One region of the Streptomyces sp. NPDC058308 genome, then DNA from elsewhere that is predicted to be linked to it. Evidence: predicted binding sites of a transcription regulator. Region 1 holds the regulator's gene; the other holds the start of a gene.
The links. The regulator HspR, encoded in region 1, represses chaperone genes until heat shock. The targets are predictions, from matches to a motif close to TTGAGNNNNNNNNNCTCAA.
Positions count from the first base shown of each region.

Region 2: the regulator HspR is predicted to act here: its motif matches at 2,926-2,944, upstream of dnaK (molecular chaperone DnaK).

Region 1 is NZ_JBHVZA010000013.1:225,110-232,041, reverse strand. Features, by position in the region: gene dnaK (molecular chaperone DnaK) at 52-1,908, shown strand; gene grpE (nucleotide exchange factor GrpE) at 1,908-2,612, shown strand; gene dnaJ (molecular chaperone DnaJ) at 2,655-3,845, shown strand; gene ACFVYL_RS19940 (heat shock protein transcriptional repressor HspR) at 3,847-4,311, shown strand; gene ACFVYL_RS19935 (hypothetical protein) at 4,419-4,919, shown strand; gene ACFVYL_RS19930 (LuxR C-terminal-related transcriptional regulator) at 4,968-5,948, opposite strand; gene ACFVYL_RS19925 (LuxR C-terminal-related transcriptional regulator) at 6,107-6,932, opposite strand, start outside.
Region 2 is NZ_JBHVZA010000001.1:430,017-436,948, reverse strand. Features, by position in the region: gene ACFVYL_RS01610 (SAM-dependent methyltransferase) at 1-259, shown strand, start outside; gene ACFVYL_RS01605 (hypothetical protein) at 346-1,602, opposite strand; gene ACFVYL_RS01600 (hypothetical protein) at 1,652-2,140, opposite strand; gene ACFVYL_RS01595 (OsmC family protein) at 2,439-2,864, shown strand; gene dnaK (molecular chaperone DnaK) at 3,014-4,873, shown strand; gene narI (respiratory nitrate reductase subunit gamma) at 4,895-5,620, opposite strand; gene narJ (nitrate reductase molybdenum cofactor assembly chaperone) at 5,617-6,195, opposite strand; gene narH (nitrate reductase subunit beta) at 6,192-6,932, opposite strand, start outside.

The DNA of each region.
Region 1 (6,932 bases):
CATGCATCCTTGAGTCAGATCCACTCAAGATGTACCTCTGGAGGAACCGAAATGGCACGTGCGGTCGGCATCGACCTGGGCACGACTAACTCCGTCGTCAGCGTTCTCGAAGGCGGCGAGCCCACCGTCATCACCAACGCCGAGGGTGCCAGGACCACGCCGTCCGTCGTCGCCTTCGCGAAGAACGGCGAGGTGCTGGTCGGCGAGGTCGCCAAGCGCCAGGCGGTCACGAACGTCGACAGGACCATCCGGTCGGTCAAGCGCCACATGGGCACCGACTGGAAGGTGGACATCGACGACAAGGGGTTCAACCCCCAGCAGATCTCGGCGTTCATCCTGCAGAAGCTGAAGCGCGACGCCGAGTCGTACCTGGGCGAGAAGGTGGCCGACGCGGTCATCACCGTCCCGGCGTACTTCAACGACTCCGAGCGCCAGGCCACCAAGGAGGCCGGTGAGATCGCGGGCCTGAACGTCCTGCGCATTGTCAACGAGCCGACCGCCGCCGCGCTGGCGTACGGCCTCGACAAGGACGACCAGACGATCCTCGTCTTCGACCTCGGTGGCGGCACCTTCGACGTGTCCCTCCTGGAGATCGGCGACGGCGTCGTCGAGGTGAAGGCCACGAACGGCGACAACCACCTCGGTGGTGACGACTGGGACCAGCGCGTCGTCGACTACCTGGTCAAGCAGTTCAACAACGGCCACGGCGTGGACCTGGGCAAGGACAAGATGGCGCTCCAGCGCCTGCGCGAGGCGGCCGAGAAGGCCAAGATCGAGCTGTCCTCCTCCACGGAGACCACGATCAACCTGCCGTACATCACGGCGTCCGCCGAGGGCCCGCTGCACCTGGACGAGAAGCTCACGCGCGCCCAGTTCCAGCAGCTCACGTCCGACCTCCTGGAGCGCTGCAAGACGCCGTTCCACAACGTCATCAAGGACGCGGGCATCCAGCTCTCCGAGATCGACCACGTCGTTCTCGTCGGTGGCTCCACCCGCATGCCCGCCGTCGCCGAGCTCGTCAAGGAGCTCACCGGCGGCAAGGACGCCAACAAGGGTGTGAACCCGGACGAGGTCGTCGCCATCGGCGCCTCGCTCCAGGCCGGTGTCCTCAAGGGCGAGGTCAAGGACGTCCTGCTCCTCGACGTGACCCCGCTGTCCCTCGGCATCGAGACCAAGGGAGGGATCATGACCAAGCTCATCGAGCGCAACACCACGATCCCGACCAAGCGCTCCGAGATCTTCACGACGGCCGAGGACAACCAGCCGTCCGTCCAGATCCAGGTCTACCAGGGCGAGCGCGAGATCGCGGCGTACAACAAGAAGCTCGGAATGTTCGAGCTCACGGGCCTGCCGCCGGCCCCGCGCGGTGTCCCGCAGATCGAGGTCTCCTTCGACATCGACGCCAACGGCATCATGCACGTGACCGCGAAGGACCTGGGCACGGGCAAGGAGCAGAAGATGACCGTCACCGGTGGCTCCTCGCTGCCGAAGGACGAGGTCAACCGGATGCGCGAAGAGGCCGAGAAGTACGCGGACGAGGACCACGCCCGCCGCGAGGCCGCCGAGTCCCGCAACCAGGGCGAGCAGCTCGTCTACCAGACGGAGAAGTTCCTCAAGGACAACGAGGACAAGGTCCCGGCTGACGTGAAGACCGAGGTCGAGACCGCCGTCGGCGAGCTGAAGGAGAAGCTCAAGGGCGAGGACACGGCCGAGATCCGCACCGCCACCGAGAAGGTCGCCGCCGTCTCGCAGAAGCTGGGCCAGGCCATGTACGCCGACGCCCAGGCCGCCGGTGCCGAGGGTGCCGCCCCCGGTCCCGACGCCGAGGCCAAGGCCGACGACGACGTCGTCGACGCCGAGATCGTGGACGACGAGAAGCCCGGTGACGCGAAGGGCGGCGCTGCCTGATGACCGAGGAGACCCCGGGTTTCGGCGACAGCGCCGAGAAGCCCGACGTCCCCTCTGGCGCCACCCCTGATGACGCCGCGCCGAAGGCTGCCGAGCCCTCCACCGAGGAGGGCGCGGCGGCCCCGGCCGGGGACGCGGAAAGCAACAAGACGTCCGCACAGGACGTGGGCCTGACCGCCCAGCTGGACCAGGTGCGCACCGCGCTCGACGAGCGCACGGCGGACCTCCAGCGGCTGCAGGCCGAGTACCAGAACTACCGCCGTCGGGTGGAGCGGGACAAGGTGACGGTGAAGGAGATCGCTTCGGCGAACCTCCTCTCCGAGCTCCTCCCCACCCTCGACGACATCGGCCGCGCCCGTGAGCACGGCGAGCTGGTGGGCGGCTTCAAGTCGGTGGCCGAGTCCCTAGAGACCGTCGTCGCCAAGCTGGGGCTGCAGCAGTTCGGCAAGGAGGGCGAGCCCTTCGACCCGACGATCCACGAAGCCCTGATGCACAGCTACGCACCGGACGTCACCGAGACGACGTGCGTCGCGATCCTGCAGCCGGGGTATCGCATCGGCGAGCGCACCATCCGCCCCGCGCGGGTGGCCGTCGCCGAGCCGCAGCCCGGCGCGCAGACGGTCAAGGGCGAGACGGCCGAGGGCGACGCCGCCGAGCCGGCCGAGCCGACGGACAAGGACAGCGGTGGCCCGGACGAGGGCTGACGTTGCACTGACGAGGGAGTACCGAAAGGGGGTACGTCGAGGATGAGCACCAAGGACTTCATCGAGAAGGACTACTACAAGGTCCTCGGCGTCCCCAAGGACGCCACCGAAGCCGAGATCAAGAAGGCGTACCGGAAGCTCGCCCGCGAGAACCACCCGGACGCCAACAAGGGCAACACCAAGGCGGAGGAGCGCTTCAAGGAGATCTCCGAGGCGAACGACATCCTCGGCGACCCCAAGAAGCGCAAGGAGTACGACGAAGCGCGTGCCCTCTTCGGCAACGGAGGATTCCGGCAGGGTCCCGGAGCCGGCGGCGGCTCGTTCAACTTCGACCTGGGCGACCTCTTCGGAGGCGGCGCCCAGGGCGGCGGTGGAGCGGCCGGCGGCTTCGGGGGCGGTCTCGGTGACGTCTTCGGGGGCCTGTTCAACCGCGGCGGCGCGGGTGCCGGATCCGGTACGCGTACGCAGCCGAGGCGCGGCCAGGACATCGAGTCCGAGGTCACGCTGAGTTTCACGGAGGCGGTGGACGGCGCGACGGTGCCGCTGCGCATGTCCTCCCAGGCGCCCTGCAAGGCGTGTTCCGGCACCGGCGACAAGAACGGCACACCGCGCGTGTGCCCGACCTGCGTCGGTACGGGCCAGGTCTCGCGGGGCGGGGGCGGCGGGTTCTCCCTCACCGACCCGTGCATGGACTGCAAGGGCCGCGGGCTGATCGCCCAGGACCCGTGCGAGGTCTGCGGCGGCAGCGGCCGCGCCAAGTCGTCCCGGACGATGCAGGTGCGGATCCCGGCCGGTGTCTCGGACGGGCAGCGCATCCGCCTGCGCGGCAAGGGCGCGCCCGGTGAGCGGGGCGGTCCGGCCGGCGATCTGTACGTGGTCGTGCATGTCGACGCCCACCCGGTCTTCGGCCGCAAGGGCGACAACCTCACGGTCACGGTGCCGGTCTCGTACCCCGAGGCGGCGCTGGGCGGCGAGGTGAAGGTGCCCACCCTGGGCGGCCCGCCCGTCACCCTGAAGCTGCCCGCCGGCACGCCCAACGGCCGTACGATGCGGGCCCGCGGAAAGGGCGCGGTCCGTAAGGACGGCTCCCGGGGCGATCTGCTCGTGACGGTGGACGTCGCCGTTCCGACGTCGTTGAGCGACGAGGCGAAGGAGGCCCTGGAGTCCTACCGCAAGGCGACTGCGGGCGACGACCCGCGGGCAGAACTGTTCCAGGCCGCGAAGGGAGCATGAGATGGACGGCCGTCGTCGACAGCCCGGACTGGGCAGGGCGTACCAACTCACCGACGAGACACCGGTGTACGTCATTTCGGTGGCCGCCCAGCTCTCCGGCCTGCATCCGCAGACCCTGCGTCAGTACGACCGCCTGGGTCTCGTCTCCCCGGACCGCACCGCGGGCCGGGGCCGGCGGTACTCCGCCCGCGACATCGAACTGCTGCGCACCGTGCAGCAGTTGTCGCAGGAGGAGGGCATCAACCTGGCCGGCATCAAGCGCATCATCGAGCTGGAGAACCAGGTCACCGCACTCCAGTCACGCGTCGCGGAGCTCACCGCGGCCGTGGAGGGCGCCGCCAGCGCCATGCAGCAGCGTGAAGCGGCGGTGCACGCCTCGTACCGTCGCGACCTCGTCCCCTACCAGGACGTGCAGCAGGCGAGCGCGCTGGTGGTGTGGCGTCCCAAGCGGGCGACCGAGCAGTAGGTTTCGGCGGATTCAGTACCCTGAGGCAGGGCCGGGAGGCGATGATCTCCCGGCCCTGCCTTGATGTCTGATGGGAACTACCCGGGGGAGTTGAGCCGAGCGTGGCCATGGTGGGGCTGTTCTGGATCGCCGAGGGCGATGTGTACGTGGGCGCGAAGCCGGCCGGGCTCGCCCCCGGGGTGCGGCTGACCCCGGAGGGCGTACTGGCCCTGGGTGACGGCCAGTCCGCCATGTGGCCGTGGGAGGACGTGCACGCGCTGACGGTCGACGACGTCCCGGTGAAGTCCCTGCGGCGGCACGTGAGCACGGCGGTCGACCTGGTCCTCACGGTCGGCCTCGGCGGCGGCGACGAGGCCCCCACGATGACGGTGCGGCTCGCGGCCCCCGACGGCGACACGAAACTGACGGCGTACACGGCGGCGGCGGTCGGCTACTCCCGAACGGAGTACGACCTCTCCCGCGCCCTGCTCTCCCGCCTCACGGAAGGCGCGGGCACCCTGATCACCACGCTGACGGCGATGGCGGACTGGGGCCGCCGCCACGAGGGCGGGTCGCCGCGGGCGGCGGAGCGGGAGAGGCTGTTGCGGGAGTGGGGTGCGGGGGTCTGAGGGGCGGGTGCCTCAGTGGTCCTGCCAGTGGTCCTGCCAGTGGTCCCGTCAGTGGTCCTGCTGGCGGGACAGGATTCCCGAGCGGTCGATGAGATAGCCGAGCTGGGCGCGGCTGCGGCTGCCCAGGGTGGCGGCCAGTTTGGCTATGTGGACGCGGGCGGTGCGGATGTTCATGCCGAGGCGGTCGGCTATCTCCGCGTCGGTGAGGCCTTCGACGAGGAGGCCGGCGACGGCGTGCTGGCGGGTGGTGACGCCGTTCTCGGAGGGTTCGGGGGCGGCCTGCGGCCACATGGGGGTGGCCAGGCGCCACAGCCGCCAGAACGTGGTGGCGAAGTACTCCACCAGGGCCGGGTGGCGGAGTTCGAGGGCGACGCTGCGGTCCCGGCTCGCCGGTATGAAGGCCACGGTGCGGTCGAAGACGAAGAGCCGGTCGGTGACCTCGTCGAGAGTGCGGGCCTCGGTGTCGCCGTCCAGTTGCTCGAAGTAGGCGAGTACGGGCAGGGAATGGCGCGTCGTGTGCTGGTAGAGGGTGCGCATGCGGCAGCCCCGGGTCAGGATCGCCTGGTCCCGGGGGAAGGCTTCGGCCAGGGTCTCGGGGGGCCGGGTGCCGCCGGGCTGGATCGCGAGGAACTCCTCCGTGACGTCGTTCATGGCCCGGTCTATGGCCGAGTTGATGCGGTCGAGGCCGTCGAGGACGGTGATGGTGGGCGCGCGGAGGCCCGAGTCGGGCTGTGCGTCGAGGCGGCGGGACGGTTCGGACGAGGCGCTGGGCCGGGCCTCGTGACAGTGCTGCTCCCTGATGCGGTCCTCCATGGTGCGAAGGAGCCGGGGCAGGGCGACGGCGGGGGCGGTGGGTTGCAGCCACTGCAGGCCGTCGAGGCCGGGCTGGAGGAGGCCGAGCTCCATGAGGCAGGGCGCCGGTTCGGTCTCGCTGTGGTGGATCCGGCCCTCGCGCACGGCACGGCTGTAGACGGAAAGTCCTGCCGTACAGAGCTCTTCGACGGCGTGCGGTGAGTGCTCCGTGGCCATGCGGGCCCCCTCCTGCCTGGTTGAAGCGTCGCGATTCTATGCAGGCGGGGACGGGGCGGGCCGGATGCCGTAGTTGAAGTGTCTGCTTCTGGACTGCGGCTTCTGCGCGTCTGGTGATGGGCGCCTGTGCCGTGCGCGCCGACCCGTGGAGAACACCGTCACCGATCTTGGCCGAGAATGCCCGACCGGCCGATCAGATAGCCGAGTTGGGCGCGGCTGCCGCTGCCGAGCGTGGCGGCGAGTTTGGCGATGTGGATGCGGGCGGTCCGGATGTTCATGCCGAGGCGCTCGGCGATGTCCGCGTCGGTGCAGCCCTCGACGAGGAGGCGGGCGATGTCGCGCTGGCGGGGGGTGACGCCGCTGCCCGCCGGGAGCGGGGCGCTGCGCGGATCCAGCGGGACGGCGAGGCGCCAGAGGCGCTCGAAGGCCGTCACGAAGTACTCGATGAGGACGGGGTGACGGATCTCCAGTGCCGCGGTGTGGTCCTTGTCCGCGGGGATGAAGGCCACGGTCCGGTCGAGCACGAAGAGGCGTTCGGGCACCTCCGCCAGCGTGCGGACCTCGGTGTCGCCGTCGAGTGTCTCGTGGTACGCGAAGACGGGTAGGGAGTGGCGCGTCGCGTGCTGGTAGAGGGTGCGCAGCCGGCCGCCTCTGGCGAGGACGCCGCGTACCTCCGACAGGAACTGGTCCAGTATCACCGGGGGCTGGACCCCGCCGGGCTGGATGGAGAGCATCTCCTGTCCGGGTCCCGCGCCGGAGCCGGGCCCGGACAGGGCGCGGCTCACCGCCTCCTGGATCTCGGGCAGTTCGCGCAGCACGGTGATGGCGCAGGGCGCGGAGCTCGGCACCGACCTGCGGGCCAACTCCATGAGCGGCTCGAACGCCGTGGCGAGGCGGGTCTCGCTGAGGCGTCGCGCGGCGATGCGCTGCTGGATGCCTTCGAGCAGCCGGGGCAGGGCTACCGCGGGCGGGGCCGGGAGGAGC
Region 2 (6,932 bases), on a different contig from region 1:
ACCGGGCAGCTTCCTCGCGCTGACGATCGGCACCGCCGACTTCGCGCCCGAGGAGGTCGGCCGGGTGGCCGAGGAGTACGCGCAGCAGGGCATGCCCATGGTGCTGCGTGACCTGCCGACCGCCACGTCCTTCTTCGACGGGATGGATCTGGTCGACCCGGGCGTCACCCAGGTCCACACGTGGCGGCCCGGCCCCTTGCAGGACGGTGTCGACGACCGGGCGATCGCCATGTACGGGGCGGTGGCCCGCAAGCGCTGACGACGGGCAGGTGCCGGGCGGTGGGCGGGAGGAGAGCAACTGTGGCCTTCCCGCCCGATGCCCCTTCGCCCGATGCCCTGCCCGCCCTACGGCGTCCCCGGGGCGCCGGGCAGCACGCCGGTGAGACGCAGCAGTTTCCCCTGCCGGTTGCTGACGTACAGACAGCCGTCGCCGGGGGCCGGCGCGATGCCGCAGACCGTGCCGAGCGATTCGGCCACCACACGGTGACGGCCCTTGGTCTCGCCGTCGGCCACGACGACTTCGTGCACCCTGCCGCCGCCCGAGTCGCACACGTACGCGTGGTCCGCGCCGTCCAGCGCCACGCGGACGCTGTTGCCGAGGCCGGTGGCCACCTGTCGCGGAGCGGTGCCGGCGTCGGCCGTCAGGTCGACCTCGTAGAGCGCGCCGCGGTCGTACTCGCCGATGTACGCCATGCCTGCGGCCAGCGCCACACCCGCGGCCCTCGGCACGCCCCAGGTGCGTTGCCGCCGCGCCGGCGTGCTGGTCAGGTCGAGCTCGATCAGCTTTCCGTTCTCGACGTCGCTGACGTAGGCCTTGTGGCCCGCCGGGTCCAGTGCGAGGCCGTACGCGTACATGCCATGGGCGACCTCGACCGGCGGGGCGGAACGGTCGGACAGGTCCACCGTGAACAGGCGCCTTCCGCTGTAGTCGGTGACGTAGGCCTTGTTTCCCGGCAGGTCCAGGGCCACGTCGTTGACTTCGCCCAGATTCTCCAGGACCCATTCCTCGGCGCCGTCGGCGGCGAGATCCAGCTTGTACAGCCTGCCGCCGTTGTACCGGTCGGTGACGTACGCCCTCTGCCCTGCCGGGTCCAGTGCGAGGCCGTCGGCCGTGCCCAGCCCGGTGGCGAGCACGTCGGGCTCCCTCTTCGTGCTCTGCTGCCCCTCGCTCCCGCCCTTGTGGAGAGGGTGATTCTTGAACTCGTGGTGCAATCCTTCGAGTTCGAAGACCTCGTGCACCCCGGCGAGGGTGGAGACGACCTCGGCCTCACCTCTCTGCTGGAAGGGCTTGCCCTCGCCGGTCAGGTCGAAGGCCTCCGCGGCCGTACCGGTCTCGCCGAGCTTCCACGCGAGCACCTCGGAGTACGTGGGCTCCTGGGCCTGTGGCCCGTTCGGACGGGTCTCCTTGACCTCCACCGGCTCGGGGTAGGAGAGCGCGACCCATCCGCCGAAGGAGACGGGGAATTCGTAGTCGAACCTGCGCACTTGGCGTCGCTGCGTCGCCAGGACGTCCACCCGGCTGCCGACTTCCCCGCTCAGCGTGGACGACGTCTTGAAGGCGGTGGTCAACGAGCCGCTCACCGAGGCGGTGATGCCCAGCATCAGCTGCGTCAGCCTCCTCGCAGGGCGGAACCGGACGAAATGACGGTGGCTACTTCTCTTCTTTTTGTGTGGTCCCGTCGTCCGTCCTTTTGATGTTGGCGGCCGATTTGCTGTTCTCTTCCCGCAGTGCTTCCCGCTCTTCTTCGCTGATTCTGGGACCGCTCTCCTTGCTGATCTTCGGCCGGTCCTCTTCCCTGATCTCCGCTTTCACCTTCTTGAACGCCTCGTCCCTGGTCGCCGACGCCATGCCGGACGTCGAGGCGGGATCTTCGCTGGCCTCCTGCTGCTTGGCAGCCGCCGTCCGCGTGTTCTGGAACAGGGGCGTGAGGAAGGTGCTCATGATGCCGAGCGCCTCGGGTGACGTCTCGCGCACGATCTTCGGATCGCGCGTGGTCCCGGGAATTCCGTCGTAGAGTTCCGGATCGACGCCGTCCTCTTCGGGGTGAACTCCCGGAATGTTTTCATGGACCTTCTGGGCGGACTCTTCGGCGGACTTGGCACCGCTTTCGCCGCCGCCGAAGATGTTCTTGAAAGACATGAGCTCCCTTTCGCATCCTGCACCGGGATGCCGGGGCCCCCGATTCCCCGTGGAATTCCCCGTGGACCCCTCCGAGTTCTTCCGGGCCTCTGCCTGCATACCCCTCTCGCGATCGATCCATCCGGAAAATCCGTTTCGGTGCCAGCTGTAACGTTTGTGCAGATCGCCGTGCGCCGCGCGGTACCGGCGACGCCGTGGCCGGTCGACGATCCACTGGTGCCCCGATTCCGCCCGGAGTGTGATCGGATGGCGGAGACGGGACCTCCGATCACACAACCGCACTGAAGGGAACTGCATCGTGGCAACCACGCGCTCCGCGCACACGGTCTGGGAAGGCTCTCTGGCAGAGGGCTCGGGCAACGTCACCTTCGACTCCTCCGGCATCGGGGAGCAGGCGGTGTCCTGGCCGTCGCGCGCCGAGGAGGCGAACGGCAAGACCAGCCCGGAGGAGCTCATCGCCGCCGCGCACTCCAGCTGCTTCGCCATGGCGCTGTCGCACACGCTGACCGGCGCGGGCAACCCGCCCACCCGCCTGGTCACCAACGCCGACGTGACCCTGCAGCCGGGTACCGGCATCACCGGCATCCACCTCACCGTCGAGGGCACCGTGCCCGGTATCGACGAGGCCGCCTTCGTCGAGGCGGCCGAGAAGGCGAAGGGCGGCTGCCCGGTGAGCCAGGCCCTGGCGGGCACGACCATCACGCTTTCGGCCAAGCTGGCCTGAGCGCACGCAGGTTGACGACGCCGTCACCCCCGCCGGGGTGGCGGCTTTGTCATACGCGGCATTGACAAGAACCCGCTCAAGTTTTGTGATGGAGAACGGAGTAGACCTGGAGACGGGGGACGTGAGCTCGCGGCGGAAGGGACTGAACCATGGCACGTGCGGTCGGGATCGATCTCGGCACGACGAACTCAGTGGTGGCCGTACTGGAGGGCGGTGAGCCCACCGTCGTCGCCAACGCGGAGGGCGCGCGCACCACGCCCTCGGTCGTCGCCTTCGCGAAGAACGGCGACGTCCTGGTGGGCGAGGTCGCCAAGCGACAGGCGGTCACCAACGTGGAGCGCACCGCTCGCTCCGTCAAACGCCATATGGGCGACGGCGTCTGGCGCTTCCCGGAGAGCGGCTCCGTGGACGGCACCCGCTACACCGCGCAGGAGCTGTCCGCGCGCGTCCTGCAGAAACTCAAGCGCGACGCCGAGTCCTACCTCGGCGAGGACGTCACCGACGCGGTGGTCACCGTCCCCGCGTACTTCGACGACACCCAGCGCCAGGCCACCAAGGAGGCCGGTGAGATCGCCGGCCTGAACGTCCTGCGCATCATCAACGAGCCGACGGCGGCGGCCCTCGCGTACGGCCTCGACAGGGGCGCCGACGAGACCGTCCTCGTCTTCGACCTCGGCGGCGGCACCTTCGACGTCTCGCTCCTGGAGATGGGCGAGGGCGTCATCGAGGTGAAGGCCACCAACGGCGACACGCAGCTCGGCGGCGACGACTGGGACCAGCGGATCGTCGAATACCTGGTGCGCCAGTTCAAGAACGGGCACGGCGTGGACCTCGGCAAGGACAAGATGGCGCTCCAGCGCCTGCGCGAAGCGGCCGAGAAGGCGAAGATCGAGCTCTCCTCGTCGAGCGAGACCGACATCAACCTGCCCTACATCACCGCCTCGGCGGAGGGCCCCCTGCACCTGGCCGAGAAACTGACCCGCGCTCAGTTCCAGGAGCTCACCTCCGACCTGCTGGACCGCTGCAAGGAGCCCTTCCACCAGGCGGTCAAGGACGCGGGCGTCAAACTGTCCGCGGTGGACCACGTGATCCTGGTGGGCGGCTCCACGCGGATGCCCGCGGTGACGGATCTGGTCAGGGAGCTCACCGGCAAGGACCCGCACAAGGGGGTCAACCCCGACGAGGTGGTGGCGCTCGGCGCCGCCCTGCAGGCCGGGGTGATCCGCGGTGACGTCAAGGACGTCCTCCTGCTCGACGTGACCCCGCTGTCCCTGGGCATCGAGACCAAGGGCGGCATCATGACCAAGCTCATCGAACGCAACACCACGATCCCCACCCGCCGTTCGGAGACCTTTTCCACCGCCGAGGACAACCAGCCCTCCGTCGGCATCCAGGTCTTCCAGGGCGAGCGGGAGATCGCCGCGTACAACAAGAAGCTCGGCGTCTTCGACCTGACGGGCCTGCCGCCCGCCCCGCGCGGCGTCCCCAAGATCGAGGTCACCTTCGACATCGACGCCAACGGGATCATGCACGTCTCGGCCAAGGACGAGGCCACCGGACGTGAGCAGCGCATGACCGTGACCGGCGGCTCCGCGCTGCCCAAGGACGACATCAACCGCATGGTGCGGGAGGCCGAGGAGCACGCGGAGGAGGACCGCAGGCGCCGCGAGGCGGCGGAGACCAGGAACCAGGCGGAGCAGCTCGTCTACCAGACGGAACGGTTCCTGCGGGACAACGGCGACAAGGTTCCCGCCGACACCAAGGCCGAAGTGGAGGCCGCGGCCGACGAGTTGAAGGGGCTGCTCAAGGACCGGGCCGACGACACGGCGGCCCTGCGCACCGGCGCGGAGAAGCTCGCCGCGGTGAGCCAGAAGATGGGTCAGGCGATGTACGCGGCCTCCGACGGGGGCGCCCAGGAGCAGACACCCACCGAGGCCGCCCCCGAGGACGGTGTGGTGGACGCCGAGATCGTGGACGAGGAGGACCGGAACAAGGGCGGTAATACGTAGGTGGCACGGGGGCGGGCGGGTTCAGGAACCCGTCCGCTCCCAGCCCCGCCGGTCGGGCCGCGCCCCTACCCGCTTGGGGTCCCGGGTGCGGTAGACCACGTACGGCCGGAAGAGGTACTGCACCGGCGCGCTGAACATGTGGATGAGCCGGGTGAAGGGCAGCAGCGCGAAGAGCAGCATGCCGATGACCGCGTGGATCTGGAAGGTGAGCGGGACGCCCACCATGCGGTCCACGTCCGGCTGGAGGGTGAACAGGCTGCGGGACCAGGGGGCGATGGACTCGCGGTAGTTGTACCCCTCCGCCAGGCCGGAGTTGGTGAGCTTGGCCCACATGCCCATCACGATCGCCGCGAGCAGCACGACGTACATCACCTTGTCGTTGGCGGTGGTCGCGCGGAACACCGGCGCGTTCGTGCGCCGGCGGTAGAGCAGCATCAGGATGCCGAGGACGGCGAGCGCGCCCGCCGCGGTGCCGCCCCACAGCGACAGCTTGTGGTACGCGCTCTCGGTGAGGCCGACCTTGTCCGTCCACGACTCCGGCACGAACAGGCCCATCAGGTGGCCGACGAGCACGAAGAGGATGCCGTAGTGGAACATCGGCGACGCGATGTTCAGGACCTTGGACTCGTAGACCTGGGAGGAACGGGTGGTCCAGCCGAACTTGTCGTAGCGGTAGCGCCAGATGATGCCCGCGACGAGCAGGACGAAGGCGACGTAGGGGAGCACGCCCCACAGCAGCGTTTTCATGAGGGTCGCTCCCCGATGAGTGCGAAGGGCTGCAGTCCGACGTCCTCGCGCGGCGGACCGGAGCGGGCTAGGGCCAGCGCCTCGGCGCGGTCCTTGGGCGAGGGGCCGGGCAGTGTCGCGCAGACCGCCTCGACGACCGCCGCGTACGGCGTGCCGCAGTCGGCGAGCGCGATCCGCAGCAGTTCCAGGCCGCTGCGGTGCTCGGTGAGGAGCACCGGGCGCGCCTGTGCGGAGAACTCCAGGACGGCGGGCAGGAAGTCCGGCAGCTCTTCGCCGGTGAACTCCATGCCGTGCTCGCGGTAGACCTCCTTGAAGCGCACCAGGGCCATGCCGCGCCGCCGGGTGTCGCCGTCCCGCCACCAGCTCAGGTACAGGCTGTGCCGGTTCTTGAAGTCGAAGACCCGCACGTAGTGCGCGGCGAGTTCGCGGGGCCCGGCCGTCGTGGCGTACTCCAGGAAGCCGCCGAGCTCCGGGGGCGCGGCCGCCGTGAGCAGGGGGAGCCGCTCGTGGAACTCGTCGTCGGGGTAGGCCAGGCAGAGCGCGGCGGCCTGGTAGAGCAGGGCGTGCCGGGTCACGTCTCGTCCTCCTTGGGCGCGTGGGCCTTCTCGACCGCGCTGGGCTCCTCGTCGGCGGTCTGCCGGGCCCGCAGCGTGTGGAAGTTCTCGATGGTGACCAGCGGCAGCTGCCTGCGGCCGGAGTCCTGCCCGAACGGCCCGTCGTCGCCCATGCCGGGCCCGCCCTCGTAGTCGAGGCTGCAGGAGTCCGGGAGCGCCGACTCCTCCAGGCGCTGCGCGTCCGCGACGGCCGCGGTCGGGATGACGTACCGGTCCTCGTACTTCGCGATGGCGAGCAGCCGGTACATCTCCTCGATCTCGGGCCCCGACATCCCCACCGCCTGAGCCGTCGAACTGTCCGGCCGGTCACCGAGGTTGATGGCCCGCATGTGCGCGCGCATCGCCGCCAGCTTCTCCAGGGAGGAGCGCACGGGCCCGACGTCACCGGCCGTGAAGATCTCCGCGAGGTATTCGAGGGGGATGCGCAGCGTGTCGATCGCGCCGAACAGATTGCCCAGGTCCTCGCCGTCGTGGCCGGTCTCGGTCAGAGCGTCCACCACCGGGGAGAGCGGCGGGATGTACCAGACCATCGGCATGGTGCGGTACTCCGGGTGCAGCGGGAGCGCCACCTTGTACGTGCTGATCAGTGCGTGCACGGGGGAGCGGCGGGCCGCCTCGATCCAGTCGTGGGAGATCCCTGACCGCTCCGCGTCGCGGCGCACCTCGGGGTCGTCCGGGTCGAGGAAGACGCCCAACTG